DNA from 3 places in the Candidatus Villigracilis saccharophilus genome. Region 1 is predicted to be linked to each of the others. Evidence: riboswitches for the same ligand, from Rfam matches in the RefSeq annotation. Region 1 holds a riboswitch; each other region holds the start of a gene.
The links. Region 1 has a riboswitch for cyclic di-GMP ahead of IPL17_RS22390 (transposase). Riboswitches for the same ligand answer to the same signal wherever they lie in the genome.
Positions count from the first base shown of each region.

Region 2: it holds a riboswitch for cyclic di-GMP, as region 1 does, so the genes downstream of both, IPL17_RS06780 (response regulator) here and IPL17_RS22390 (transposase) in region 1, are expected to answer to the same signal.
Region 3: it holds a riboswitch for cyclic di-GMP, as region 1 does, so the genes downstream of both, IPL17_RS18900 (bifunctional metallophosphatase/5'-nucleotidase) here and IPL17_RS22390 (transposase) in region 1, are expected to answer to the same signal.

Region 1 is NZ_JADJSO010000071.1:39,037-43,886, forward strand. Features, by position in the region: gene IPL17_RS22375 (hypothetical protein) at 119-1,111, shown strand; gene IPL17_RS22380 (S24 family peptidase) at 1,108-2,418, shown strand; gene IPL17_RS22385 (hypothetical protein) at 2,476-2,796, opposite strand; cyclic di-GMP riboswitch class I at 3,027-3,117, shown strand; gene IPL17_RS22390 (transposase) at 3,198-3,746, shown strand; gene IPL17_RS22395 (restriction endonuclease) at 3,799-4,650, shown strand; gene IPL17_RS22400 (hypothetical protein) at 4,563-4,850, shown strand, end outside.
Region 2 is NZ_JADJSO010000015.1:159,283-164,132, forward strand. Features, by position in the region: gene ruvB (Holliday junction branch migration DNA helicase RuvB) at 1-424, opposite strand, end outside; gene IPL17_RS06780 (response regulator) at 506-1,717, opposite strand; cyclic di-GMP riboswitch class I at 1,849-1,942, opposite strand; cyclic di-GMP riboswitch class I at 2,022-2,108, opposite strand; gene IPL17_RS06785 (efflux RND transporter periplasmic adaptor subunit) at 2,196-3,323, opposite strand; gene IPL17_RS06790 (FtsX-like permease family protein) at 3,342-4,850, opposite strand, start outside.
Region 3 is NZ_JADJSO010000059.1:73,388-78,237, forward strand. Features, by position in the region: gene IPL17_RS18885 (hypothetical protein) at 1-921, shown strand, start outside; gene IPL17_RS18890 (DinB family protein) at 967-1,839, opposite strand; gene IPL17_RS18895 (response regulator) at 1,826-2,443, opposite strand; cyclic di-GMP riboswitch class I at 2,658-2,740, shown strand; gene IPL17_RS18900 (bifunctional metallophosphatase/5'-nucleotidase) at 2,895-4,610, shown strand; gene IPL17_RS18905 (hypothetical protein) at 4,691-4,850, opposite strand, start outside.

The sequences.
Region 1 (4,850 bases):
TGCGGGTTTTGTTCTCATTTTTACACCGCTTTTCTTGTCTTCAATGATCTTAAAACATCTTTTCAAAACCGCAGGAACATTTTTAAAATTCTTTTATGCCCTGCCAGACTCGGTCAATATGAAAAAAGTGGTGAATTTGCGTGTTTATGGACGCCCTCCCATGCCTCCTCCACTTTCAAACCTGATCAAATTTCCCACCATAAAAGCTAAAAACGGAAAACTGGATCCATCGGAGAATTGGCAAACCCAAATAGGCGGTCCGGCTAACCTCAAGATCGACCCTGGTAATGCGATCTATTTGGAACGTGGAAATCGGTTCTCAAGAGTCGTCGGGCAGGGAGACGCATTTTTGGAACTGCACGAGACGATAAAAACTGTCCTCAATACCTGCCCGCAGATCGAAGAAATCATCGTCACCGCGTGGACAAAGGACGGCATTCGCATTGACATAAAAGCAAAAGGCGAATTCTTCATGACACCAAATTCGGAAAAAGGCAGGGAAGGGAATGAACTCTACGAATACAACGCGGGGGCAACTCGCAAAGCAGTGGAGGAAGCTCTCTCCAGCGGCAAGGAAGGTCACGAATGGTCAAAATCTGCCATGGGCAAAGCCAATGGATTGCTGGGTGAATACATCGCCAGCAGATATCTTGAAGAAATATTTATCGCCAGCGCTAATGGCGGTCAACTTCTCTCCACAGAAACAATGCGTGAAATATTAAAAAATATTAATGCCAAACTACAAGTGAATGGTGTTTCACTTGCCTACCTGCAGATTATAGATGTAGAGTTACCGGAAGAAATCAAACGCCAAAGAATTCGAATTTGGGAAACAGGACACGCAACCCATGCAACAGTCACGCAAGGCGAAGTAAAAGCGTATCAACTGCGCGCACAGAAAAGAGCGCTGGCGGAAATGGCCCGCGATATGGTTTTTACACTCGCCAATGGACTTGACCGCATGGATACCACCAACTTCACAGCAAAGCTTTTGACATCCATATATGGAGTCATTAATCAAGGCATGAAAAATCCCCGCACTTATACAAATTCAACACCCAAGAGAATGCCCGACGGCGTTGAATCTTTTCCCCTGGATGAAGAAGTATGAAAGAAGAGATCATTGCGATCATCAACAAACTTGAATGTAATGAAAACTCATCGCGCTTGAGAGCATGGGCTTACAATTTAAGCGCTTCACGGCCAGATGATTTACAAAGCGCAATCAACTGTTTGCTCGATGCGTTACAACAAACCAACATTCAAAGCCATTCACAAAAAGGGTTTTATTACTTGTTTTTAGGATGCGCGTATTATGAACAAGGAGATCATCCCAACTCAAGGGACTGTCTTTTGCAAGCCATTAACAAATTGTCAGACACAGAAGTGAATAACCCTGTTGCGCATTGGCTGCTTGGGGTAAATTACAGCAAAATGAAGGATTTCCCAAGCGCCCGACGTGAATTAGAAAATGCTTTGCAGCTTCTTAAGACAAATACCAGCCTAAGCACACCTAGAACAGAAGCAAAAAGCAGAAAGAAAAAAGAACTGAAATTAGATATCCAAGAGACCCTTGAAAAATTTTCCAACGAACCTCTTTTTCGGGTCGTGGACTCCCCGTCGGCTAAAAATAATGGGGCATCTAAAAAAGAAAGTCCAACAGGTGATACGGAAAACGTCGAAAGCAAAACCTCCCAGGAGAATTCATCTGCCAGATCATCTCCCACAACCCAAGAGAAAGAAAAAATAATTTATCAAGAAACACATACTGGTAGGAACGTTTCATTCCAATTCATTCAAACCATTACGCCGGCATCCATTCCAAGTTTTCAAAACACATCAACTGGAAAATCAATCGAAAGTCATTTAGAAAACAATAAAACTTCCCCATTTGAAGAAACGCGTACAGACGGATACCTATCACTACAGTCCCTGCCGGTCTATGAACAGATGGTCGCGGCAGGCAAATCCGGGAAACCCGAAATAGGTTTAAATATAACCGGCGCTGCTGAAGCAAGGATTATTTTTCTTAATAACCAGCCGCACGATGTGCATCCGCTCAAGCGGACATCAAATGAAATCAAGATAGCCTCTAAAGAAATAAATTGGGGCTGGGTAAAAGTTGCCGGTCACAGCATGAATAACATTGCAAATAAAACATCCATCAAGAACGGCGATTTTGTTTTAATACTCTTCGTCCCTGCGGCAGATGAAAACGATATTGTTTTGGCGTCGTTTGAGGACCAACAAACAACACAAAGTTTTTTAACGGTAAAAAGATATCGAAAAGATCGGCAAATCCTTAAATCTGAAACCACAGAAAAGGGAGATGAATATAATGATATACATTTAGGGGATAAAAATAACGCCAAGATCATTGGCGTTATTTACGCAGTGGCAAAACCTTTCGATTCCTAATTAATATAAATTCATCTACTCTGCAAATAATATATCCCGATACATGGGAAAACAAGGTCAGCGGTCATCAATTATTAGATTAACGCTGGCTGTGCCGGTGGCGTGTCCGCTTAATAAACTGGCAGCTCTTTGCAGGATCTTCACCACTTTTCCGCGGGTCTTTTGATTACTCAGGCCGTTGACAGAGATGCTATGTTTGGGCTTTCTATTCACGAAAAATTCCGTGTTGATGCTCAGGTGAAAATTTTCGTCGTTTTTATCAAGGTCTCTTTCAAGCATGTCGATCACTTCTTCTGTGAAATCGAAAAAACTCTTCGCAGAAACATCATCCTCCGAAGTTAATATTTCAATGCCGTTGAAAACAACTTTTTTATCCATAAACATTGGCCTCGTCCTACTTTCTTTCCTAGGCGTTATAAGTAGACCAAGCATATCTGCTTAATAAAAAAAAAACATTGCTAAAGTATATTAAATCCATGCGGAAACTATGACCACATTTATTGATGCTGGTTGATATACATCAACGCACTCGGCTCCACTCCAGCCTCACATATCTCATCCTTAATATTTCCAAAATAATTTTTTTTTGTTTTATAATACTGAAATACAATGGAAAAAAGCAAACTCGCAGAAATGCGAGGACGCAAAGTCATGGGTCTAAGGTTGTGTTCATGCAATTAGGATTGCCAGACCGCCAAAAGGCATTTTTTAATGCTCTGCGGGGGTTTTAATTGCCCACTTTTTCCCGTTCTCAGGTATAATTTTTATAAAGGGAATAAATGCAGAATAACAAGTCTGATTTGGATGATGGTAATCTGGACTTTGTAGATCAAAATGACACAAAGCTCAGTAATACCTTTTCTTTATTTCATACAAAAGAAGAGGATGTTCTTGATTCAGACCCGGAAGTCATACTTGAGCCTATTCACTCCGAGTCATACGACCTGAGTTACACGTGTCTCCTTATTCCCCGTTTTCCTGCGCATCAATTAAAAGGGGATTTAGTAGAGTATTTATCACAGTGGCTGCAACAGATCTGTATTTCGTATGGCTGGCGACTAGAGTTCACCACAGTCAATCCTGAATATTTCCAATGGGGAGTGCGTGTAAATGCTTCAGTTGCCCCCTCGCAGTTTATGCATACTATACGAAATGAAACTTCAAAATTCATTCTCTCAAATTTTGGGCGTATAGCACAAGAGAATTTGTCCAATGATTTTTGGGCGCCTGGTCATCTGGTCGTGCTAGGAATACGCCCCCACCCCAACGAAATGATCGTGCAATATATCCGCTTGATGCGCCGACAGCAGGGTTTATATACCCTGTGATATTTGGGAATCATACAGGCAGAAAACAAAACATCCAAACAGGATTCTACAAATGTCCAACTTGACAATAAAGAGGGTGGGCGAATTATTACGTAGTGTATTCGAAATCCTGTGGGACAAGCCGGACGGATTGACAGCAAAAGAAGTATTATCGCTCATCCCCATAACCAATCAATTAAGCGAGGATGAATTAAGATATTCCTCCAAATCGAATTTACCGCGTTATGAAAGAATTGTGCGGTTAGCTACGATTCCACTTGTGCACGCAGGGTGGCTGTTAAAAACTGAAAAAGGACGCTGGTACATTACCGAAGAAGGCTATCAGGCCTGCAGAAGGTTTGTTAATGTACAAGACTTTTACAAAGAGGCCATGCGCCTTTATGAAGCGCGCAAACAAGCAGTTCCCGAAAGCATAATGGTTATGGAGATCGCGCAGGAAGCTGCATGGGGGCAGATCGAAAGCCATTTACGTCAATTACACCACACCAAACTTCAAACCATGCTTGCCGAACTCTTGCGTGCAATGGATTATCACCCTTCATGGATCGCGCCGCCTGAAAAAGAACGCGGTCACATTGATCTGATTGCATTCGTAGATCCAATTGGCGCGAAGGGACAAAGGATCATAGGGCAGATCAAGCACAGAGGTCAGGCGGTAACATTGGAAGGCATCAGAAGTTTCCTGTCCACCCTGGGGCCAAATGATTATGGCGTGATCTTTTCCATCGGCGGTTTTACAAATGAAGCCATGCAGGCACTGGCATCCGGAAACTTCCAGAAAATAACATCACTAAACAGCGGCGCCTTTTTCGATCTGTGGAAGCAGTACTACAACCAATTAAACCGCGAAGCACAAGATCTACTACCTTTAAAAATAATTTACTTCCTTTCCAAAGATCAATAGAACGTGAAGATTCCTTAATCATGGCAAAACAAGATTTTCACAGCAAATCATTCAAAGAAGGGATTGAAATCCTGACGGATGAAATTAATCTTGCCATTCACTGGCAAAGACCGAGCATTTTGCTCGCGATCCACAAATCAAAACCGGAACAGATCAAAGCCCAAAAGGCTCTTGAAAAAGAAATTATAAAATGGGATCAG
Region 2 (4,850 bases), on a different contig from region 1:
GCCCTTTGCCGATGACAATGTCCAGCGCGAAATCTTCCATGGCGGGATAGAGCACTTCTTCCACGGCGCGTCCCAAACGATGGACTTCATCAATGAACAGGACATCGCCTGCGCGCAAGTTGGTAAGGATGGCGGCGAGATCACCCGCGCGCTCAATGACCGGTCCAGCCGTGACTTTGACGTTGACTCCCATCTCATTGGCAAGCACATGTGCGAGCGTTGTTTTTCCCAAGCCTGGAGGCCCATAAAAAAGGACATGGTCCAAAGCTTCGCCGCGTTTGCGCGCCGCCGCGATGAGAATAGATAAATTCTCTTTGACCTGATCCTGCCCGATCAAATCGTTCAGCTTTTCAGGACGCAGAGCATTGTCCACGCGGTCATCAGGCTTGGCTTCGGGGTCGAGGGGGCGGGGAGATTTTGTCATGGCGCAGATTATACCCTGAGGGGTTTGCATCACAATAAACCGCCTCCCAACTGTCAGTTATGTGGGAGGCGGAGTTTTATCTTATTTGGAATGCGACCTTTCTTTTACGCGCTTGAGTCCTTCACCAGGTTTCTCCGGCGGATGCTGCTTATGTTCTTCCATACTGTAAAGGTAAGCGAGATCTTCAAGGAATGCGCCCAAAGGGTCAAGGGGTTTTTGCAAAGTAGATGGCTTGCCGTACATGATCGAGGCAACCACCGCCTCACCGGCATGAGGAATAACTACGTCGATTTGCTTCTTCAATGCGCCTTCAATTCCAGCGCGCGGTAGGCCTTTTCCCTTAAAAGGCCAGTTCAAGATCAGGCTGATGCGCTCAGGCGGATAATTAAGTTGATCAAAAGTTTCCAGCGCATTCGCAGCGCAACGGACAGACGCCGTCTCAGGAGCGAGCATGAGCAGGATCTGGTCCGCCATGTCCAGTCCGACCAATGTGGTTTCAGAAAAATCGTGCGGAAGATCCAGGATGATGTAGTGATAATGAGCGCGCAGTAATTCAATGGCGCGTTGGACATGTTCCGCAGTAATCACTTCCCCGTCTTGAGGGCGGCGCGGAGACGCAAGGACATGCACACCAGAGTCATGACGCAACAGGGTCGAGTTGATCAGGTCCATATCCATTTCTTTCGCGGGAGAGTGTCCCAAATCAGACCACGTATTTCGGAGCGGGAGATCCAGGAGAAGGGCGCTCTGCCCGTTTAAAAATGCCAGGTCCACCAACACAGCAGGGCTTCCCCAAATTTGTGAAAATGAGGCGGCAAGATTAGACGCAAGCATGGAGACACCCAGCCCGCCGCGCAATGAAAACACCGCAATGACCTTGCCAGTCATTGCAGTGCTGTGAACGGTGGTGGATACGACATCCACGGCTCGTCGTAACAAGACCTTGATCCTGGCTCGCAATTCCTGCGGTTCAAAGGGTTTTGCCAAAAAATCATCAGCGCCTGAATCAAAAGCCTTAATTTTATCTTCAACACCACTCAAGGCGGTCAGAATTATGATCGGTATCTTTGCGGTGGAAGGGATTTTCCGAAGATGCCCGCACAGGGTGTAACCATCCATATCAGGCATCATCACATCAAGAATGGCCAATGCGGGAGGAGATGTTTTGATGACCTCCAATGCCTCAAAGCCATTGCGGGCAGTTACTATTTCATAGCCGTCTTTTCCAAGAATCGCGCTCACCATCTTTAAATTCAGATCAGTATCGTCTACAACCAATATTCGAATGGCCATAATGTCTCCTGTTGATCTATCGAAGTATTGAGCGCATTGCAAACCAATAAAACAGCAACGCTTCTACACATCATATTATAAATCAAACAGGGATGACCATCAAAAAGGTCATCCCTGAAAAAAGATTGCTCTTCGGCAGTCTGGCGGTCATGATCACAAATAAAGTGTGATTGTAGACCCATAACTTTGCGTCATCAGGTTTCCCTGATTTTGCCTTTCGGGCAGCCGGTCGGTCCTGACCAGAAACTTATACTGGTTTTAGACTCTTGGCTTTGCGTCACCGTCTTTTGGCGGTTTTGCTTTTATCGGCAGTCTGGCGGTCCTGGCTCAGTTCAGCGTTAGACCCATGACTTTGCGTCACCGGGTTTCCCCGGTTTTGCTCTTTCTCGGAGCACCTATATTATTGCACGAAAAAAATCAAGATTCAATCACTCAGATGTTCTAGTTATAGGGGTTCCCGCCAGATCGGCGAACAGATCTACTGTGCAGATTCCTGGAAAGAAACTTCCAGGGTCATGCCCCATTTCAAACGCGGATCGCTGTCCGTCAAAGCAATGCGCACCGTATAAAGTATGTCACCGCCTTGTTGAACATAGGCCTGGCTGATCTCAGTGACCGTACCATTCAGCGTCAGGTCAGGCAGAGCATCCGGCACAAGCGTTACATTTTGACCAACGCTCAAGTTGACCACTTCAAGTTCGGTGATGTCCGTTGTTTCAACGATCCATGAATTGAAATTCGCAATACTGACGGCGCGGGTTTCCGTGCCGACCTGATCACCGACCTTCACATTGACATCCGCCACGATCCCGTCAAACGGAGCAGTGATCAAATAATTGGAAAGCGCATCCTTCGCCGCATCAAGGTTAGCTTTGGCAAGTGAAAGTTGGTCTGCATTCGGACCATCAAGGCTGATCTCGTACTGATGTTTTGCTTCAGCTTCCAAACCTAGCGCACCATCATACGCAGCACGCACACTATCGCGTTCACGGATTGTCTCTTCGAGATTACGCAATGCCAGATTCAGATCCTCCTGCGCCTTCTCGAGATCATCTTCGGCGGTCTTGCGTTTGGAATTATCCTTATCAAGATCTTTATATTTATCAAAGTCAGCCTGCCTGTCTTCCACATCCTGCTGGCGGTCTTCAACGGTGGCTTTATCATCGTCAATGCGGTCTTCGATATCCGTCACATTCAGCTCGTCCCATTCCTTTTCTGCAACGCCGCGCACGATTTGAGCATCCATGTAAGCCTGCCAGAGATTGGCGCGGGAGGCATCTTCGGTACGGAGCAAAGTATCGTACGCATTTTGCGCGGCGACGATCTGTGCCTCCACTCCGCCCGTATTTGCGAGACGCACGAGGACATCTCCCTCACTGACAGAGTCACCGGCCTTCACGAGAACCTCTTCAACAACTCCGCGCGCCAGAAATGAAAGGGTCGTTCCCTGTACAGGTTTCAGGCGTCCTTCAGCCACCACTGAATTCGTGGAGACGATGTTTACAGGCTCAGGCGTCACGGTGACCGCAGGTTGATTTCCGCAAGCCGCAAGCACAAGAGATAACGTGACGATCATTACAACAATCATTGATATTTGTTTTTTCATTTTTCACCTTATATTTTTTTATTCATATGCCAGCACTTCCCGAATGGTCAAGCGCGCCGCATTGCGCGCCGGCACAATGGAAGCAACCACGGAAAGCACCAATACCAGACCAAACCAGATCCCATATCCTGTGAATGTAAACACCACTTCAATGGGCGTTTCAAATACCGCAAGACTGACAATGGTGGAAAGTAAATATGTAAATGGGATCGACAAGATGATCGCCAGCGCAAAAGAAATCGCACCGATCACAAAGCCTTCCGCAATGACGGTGCGCATCACGGCGCGGTCGTCTGCGCCTATGGCGCGCATAATACCGATCTCGCGCGTGCGCTCCAACACATTCATGCCCATCGTGCCAGTCAAACCCATCGCGCCCACCACTGCGGTCAGGATCGCCATGATGAGCAGGAAGACCACCAGCGTATCCAAACTCTCCACAGCAGTATCCAGTGCCGCGCGTCCCGCCTCAGCGGTACGGACCTTGAATCCGCGTTCACGGAAAAACTTATCCAACTCCTCCGCTTTTGCATCCTGATACGTCCGATCATGATTATCTGTCACCAAACGGAAAGAATAGGATTGATTGGCAAGGTTATTCATTTGCGAAATATATTCATACGGCGCGTAGGCCAAAATACCTTCACGGTCTACAAATTTAAAAACGCCGATGACTTCCCAATCTTCTTCACGCCCATTGATCTTTAACTGCACATGATCTCCAGGCTGGATGTCGGGGAAATACCCCAAAGCGGCTTCGCTCAAAGCCAGCTTGCGGACATCATCTGAGCGCAGCCAACGACCTTTTACAAGAATGGGCTGAATGAGAAGACTGTCTGCGGGTGGGCCGAAGATGTTAATATTCTCCAATACAGCCCCATTTTTATCCAACAGTTCCCCGCTGACGAACTGCCAGCCCTCCATATCGCTCACTCCATCCACCTGCGCCAGCACCTGCCTGATCTCGCGCAAGCGATAAGGTTGATCAAAATCAAGTGTAATATCAGCCGCAAAATATTTCCCGATTGCGCCAATATAATCATGCAAGGTCGTGCGGACATTAAACACGGCAATAAAGATCGCTCCGCCCATGGTCAATGTAAACAGGGTCAGAACCAATCGTCCGCGGCGGCGGAACGTGTTTCTTAAGGAGATGATGAATGGACGCGGGAAATGGATCCCGCGCGCGGCAAGGATGCTCGTGGCGCGCACCAGCATCCAATCGAACCAGTTCACACGCGCCTCATGCTGGTCTTTAGGCTGATTCTCGTCCCCAGCCAGATCTCCGCTGAGAGCGCGCAAAACCGTGATGCGCGAACCGTTGATCACAGGCGCAAGTCCCGCCACCAGCGGCACCAATAATCCCACCGCGATCTGGATCGCGAACGCCATCGGCACAATTCGATATCCGAGCACATTGAAATTCAATTCACTGGAAATAAAGAGCGCCAGCCCATAAGCGCCCTGACCGCCAAGCGGAACGGCGATCAACAAAGCCAGCACGCCAAATGCCATGATCAGCGCCAG
Region 3 (4,850 bases), on a different contig from region 1:
CCATATATAAAGGATTTTGATTGGCAAATGATCACCATGACTTCGCCTGTCAAAGACAGGATTCGCGCGTTGGCAGACAGAAAAGATTTCGATGTTTTTTTAAACATCTGCGAGGGCTACGAATTCGAAGATATGCAGGATGATGAATTAGGCTATGATGCCATAGAGGTTGTTCGGGCACTGGAAGAATTGGAATTGCCTTTTACTGGTGCGCATTCCAATTGTTTTGATCCCACCCGTGAGGAAATGCAGGCTGTTGCCGATGCAAATAGGATTGGGTTTGCAAGAGGCTATCAAGTTAAAAATGTTCTGGAGGCGGAAGAGCTAGTTAAGAATCTTCGCTACCCGATCATGATCAAACATCCGAAGAGCTACGGCAGTACCGGTATGACAAAGGATTCCCGCGCAGACACGTTAGAAGAAGTTAAGACTCAGGTGGCTAGGATTTGCTCCGAATTTGGCGCGGCTCGCATGGAAGAGTTTATAGTAGGCAAGGAGTTCAATGTCCTTGTCGTTGACAATGTGGATGATTTGAGCGATCCCGTGGCCTATCCTCCAGCGGAATTGATATTTCCTCCCAACGAAGAATTCTGGCATGTGGATATAAAATGGAATTATGATGTGCCGTTTGATTTTAAGCGGGTCATTGACCCGGAATTGGTTGCGCGCCTTCATGATATTGCAAAACGGATGTATCTTGCCATGGGGTTGGTGGGATACGGACGCTGTGACATTCGCATGAATGAAAAAGGGGAGTTGTTTATTTTGGAAATTAATCCCAATCCTGCCATTATGCTGCCGCCTTCTGACTATGGTCCCGCCGATTATATGATTTTGTATGATGCGGATGGGTATAAAGGATTCTTTGACCGAATTTTCCGTGCAGCGCACTTTAGGCACAAAATGAGATTTGCAAAATAAGTGAAAGGACCGCGATTAAACTTCGCGGTCCTTTTGTTATAGTGTTTAATTCTCTAGCGCAGATTGAATTTCCCGTACTCTCAAATTTATATTCTTGGCCAATTCTGAACTGCTTGTCGGATAATTATCGCTGCTGATCATTTTCGCATTTACTTCAGCCAGCGCAGAAAATAAATACCGGATCAACCGTTTGGATTCGCTCGGGGTTTGGCTGACCGCGGTTAGCGTTTTGTCGATTTGAACGGTGTGCTGAATGATGTGCGCTTCAAAACGATGCAGGCGGTGGCGAATGGGGAAGCGGGTTTCTTCCCAAAAGGCGGCTGGCAAATCCAGTTCCTGATCCGTGATATTGGAAAATTCCTGAATGATCGAAGGATGCAGTTCGTGGTGATATGCCAGCATTGCATCAAGCGGACCCTCCATCAGAAATTCATACTCACTTTCGTTTATGCCGTATAGGCGTGGATATTCGGGCTTGGGGATTCTTTCAGGCGTCCATTGGGCAACACGGTGACGTTCTAATGCGTAACGGATAACCGTGCGGAAGGAGAATTCAGCGCCAAGGATGTGCGCATAAGCCTGGCGGATAGCCCATTCGCCATCATTTGGTATGCGTTCTGAAACTTCTTTTGAAACCCCAATGACCACAGCCTGTAAACCCAGGTATTGTTTATGGTATTGACCAAGGATATGTTGCGCCTGTGTCAGCGGTGTGCGGGTCGATGTCAGCAGAACAGCCAGTTGCCGTAGTTCTTGAATCGTCACAAAGAAGGCAAAACGGATTCCTTCTTCATCGTGATCTTTCCATGTCCATTTACGGTCTAGTTCTTTTTCGGAAAGTGGAAGCATGAGCGCTGAGAAGTTTTCGACAGCATTGATTAATTCAGAATTGAACATGGGGAGGTTATTTTTTTTCAAAATGCTCGTGTATCTGGTTCAACAGTTTTTGAATCTCTTCGCGTTCCTGAATAGCCATTTGAAGTGATGCCTGGAAGGATAGTTTTTCCTCTTCTGAAAGAGTTTCTAGAAGGCGTTCAGTGCGGGCGATCTGTGCATTTTTTTGGTCGAGTTTGATCTGAAGGCGTTTCCGATAACCTTTATAAAAATCAGGCTCAGTAAGCGGCTCTTGTGAAGCAGGGATTCCTTTTTTTAGAAGTTCTGAGATCGTTTGCATGAACTGTTCAAGGTCGATCGGCTTTTCGATGAAACGCGTCGCTCCGATATTCAATGCAAATGCCTTATCTTCTGGTGCGACATAGGTTGCTGATAAAAATATCACCGGGATAGCGCGTGTTTCTGAATGTATTCTTAATCTGTGAACAAGGCTGAATCCGTCCATCTTGGGCATCAGGATATCGGTGATGACCAGTAACGGGCGTTCCTTTTGAATAACTTCCAGTGCCTCTTCACCGTTTCGCGCAGTAAGAACCCGGTAGCCTTTGAATTTTAGGGTTGCATCCAATAATTTTAAGATGTCGGGAATATCTTCCACGACTAACAGATAACCAGATTGTGTGTCCATGCTTTTATTTTATCTCTTCTTGACACTTTGTATATGGGAAAAATGTTTTTATTCCATTACACTTCTATTAACTCATGCGGATATTGTTTAACTTAAGTTCACGATCCTTACTTTTGCATATACCGAAGTTAAAAAGCAATGGGACTTAAGTATTATACAAATTCATTGTAAATCAACAATGAATTATGATATAGTTTGTCAACATTACCTGATACGAAAAAATGGGCAAATCCATCGTGAGGTGGTGTCGCAAAGTCATGGATCTGTGGTTGTGATACAGATCGCCAGACTGCCGAAGGATTTTTACCCCTTTGGCAGTGTTTATTTAATAGGAATGGAGGAATGGAAAACAAATAATAAAACCATTGTTGCCAATGTCCTGATATTTTGAACATGCTTTTTCAAATTAACAATCAAATTCTCACTTGCCAAAGGAAAGGATTTTTCACCAATGAAGAATAAAAAAGTTTTCTCAATATTGCTTTTGCTGGTTCTGCTTTCGACCCTGATCGTATCAACTGTTTCAGCCAAGCCTTCTCCGACTGTCGATGTTCAAATCTTAGCTGTTAATGACTTTCATGGAAACCTTGAACCACCAGCTGGTTCGTCCGGGCGTATTGGAACGATCAATGCTGGCGGCGCGGAATATCTTGCCACTCACATCAATACCTTGCGCGCCCTCAATCCGAATACTGTTGTGGTATCCGCTGGCGATATGATCGGCGCAAGCCCGCTGCTTTCTGCACTTTTCCATGATGAACCAAGCATTGAAGCTTTCAATGCGATGGGTCTGGATTTTAATGCTGTTGGCAATCACGAATTCGATGAAGGTTTTGTTGAGTTGTTACGCATGCAAAAAGGCGGTTGCCATCCTGTTGATGGTTGTTTGGACGGCGATGATTTTGCGGGAGCAAAGTTTAAATATCTGGCTGCCAATGTTGTTTTTAATGATAGCGATGATGAAGATGATGATGACAGTAAGAAAAACAAAGACGAAGATCTCAAGACTCTCTTCCCTGCCTATAAGATCCGTGAATTTAATAGTGTCAAGGTTGCCTTTATTGGCATGACGCTCGAGGGTACGCCGAGTATTGTTACGCCTTCAGGTGTTGCCGGTCTTACCTTTTTGGACGAAGCTGATACCGTCAATGCTCTGATCCCTGAGCTTAAGAAAGAAGGTGTCCAAACCATTGTAGTTCTGATCCATGAAGGCGGCGCCCAGGTGGCTCCCGCTCCTTACAATGGCTGTGAGGGTATTTCCGGTGCCATTGTAGATATCGTCAATCGCTTTGACCCGGAAGTGGATGTGGTCATCAGCGGACATACTCACAATGCGTATAACTGTACGATCAATAATATGCTCGTTACGAGTGCCGCATCCTTTGGACGTGTTGTGACCGATGTTGACCTGACGATCAATCGCAAGTCAGGTGAAGTTGTCAGCATGTCTGCCAATAACAATATTGTTACTCGTGATGTCGCAAAGGATGGTTTCATCACCGCGCTCATCGCTAAATATAATGCAATTGCCGCCCCGCTTGCCAACCGTGTTATTGGAGTGATTACTGCCACGATCACACGTACCAATAATGCCGCAGGCGAGTCGGCTTTGGGTGATGTGATCGCAGATGCGCAATTGTATGCCACGGCAGATCCAGCCAACGGCGGGGCTGTGATCGCTTTTATGAATCCGGGCGGAATCCGTACTGACCTGAATTTTGCGGGCAGTACGGCCGGTGAAGGCGATGGGAAGGTTACCTACGGCGAATCGTTCGCGGTCCAGCCATTCGGTAATAATTTGACGACCATTACCATGACGGGAACTCAGATCAAGGCGGTCTTGGAACAGCAGTTTAACAATCCCGCTGCAGGCCAAAATCGTATCTTGCAGATCTCCAATGGATTTACATATAGCTGGAGCCTGTCTGCGCCTGTTGGAAGCAAGATCTCGAACATGATGCTTAATGGTGTTGCGATCAGTGATACCTCCACATACCGTGTGACAGTGAATAGCTTCCTTGCCGACGGCGGTGACAATTTCTTCGCATTCAAAGACGGGACTGACCGCCTTGGCGGCGCAGTGGATACCGACGCTTTGGAGAAATACTTTGTCGCCTTCCCGCTCGTTGCTCCTGGCCCTCAAAACCGCATAACTGTACTCCCGTAATATTGTCTGAATGTTAAATAAAAAGCAGCCGGCTGAAAGGTCGGCTGCTTTTTTGTTGTGTTAAAGAATATTACCGGAAATTATTTTTTACCGGACTTCTTCCTGTTAATACTGGCCATCAGTGAAATGACTACAAAGGCAATTGCGATAAATGAAAAAGTTTCATTGTCTGTGCTGATGCCGATGGTGATAAATGCCATGCCAAGGATCAGGAATACCATGGAAATATTACGCTTGTTC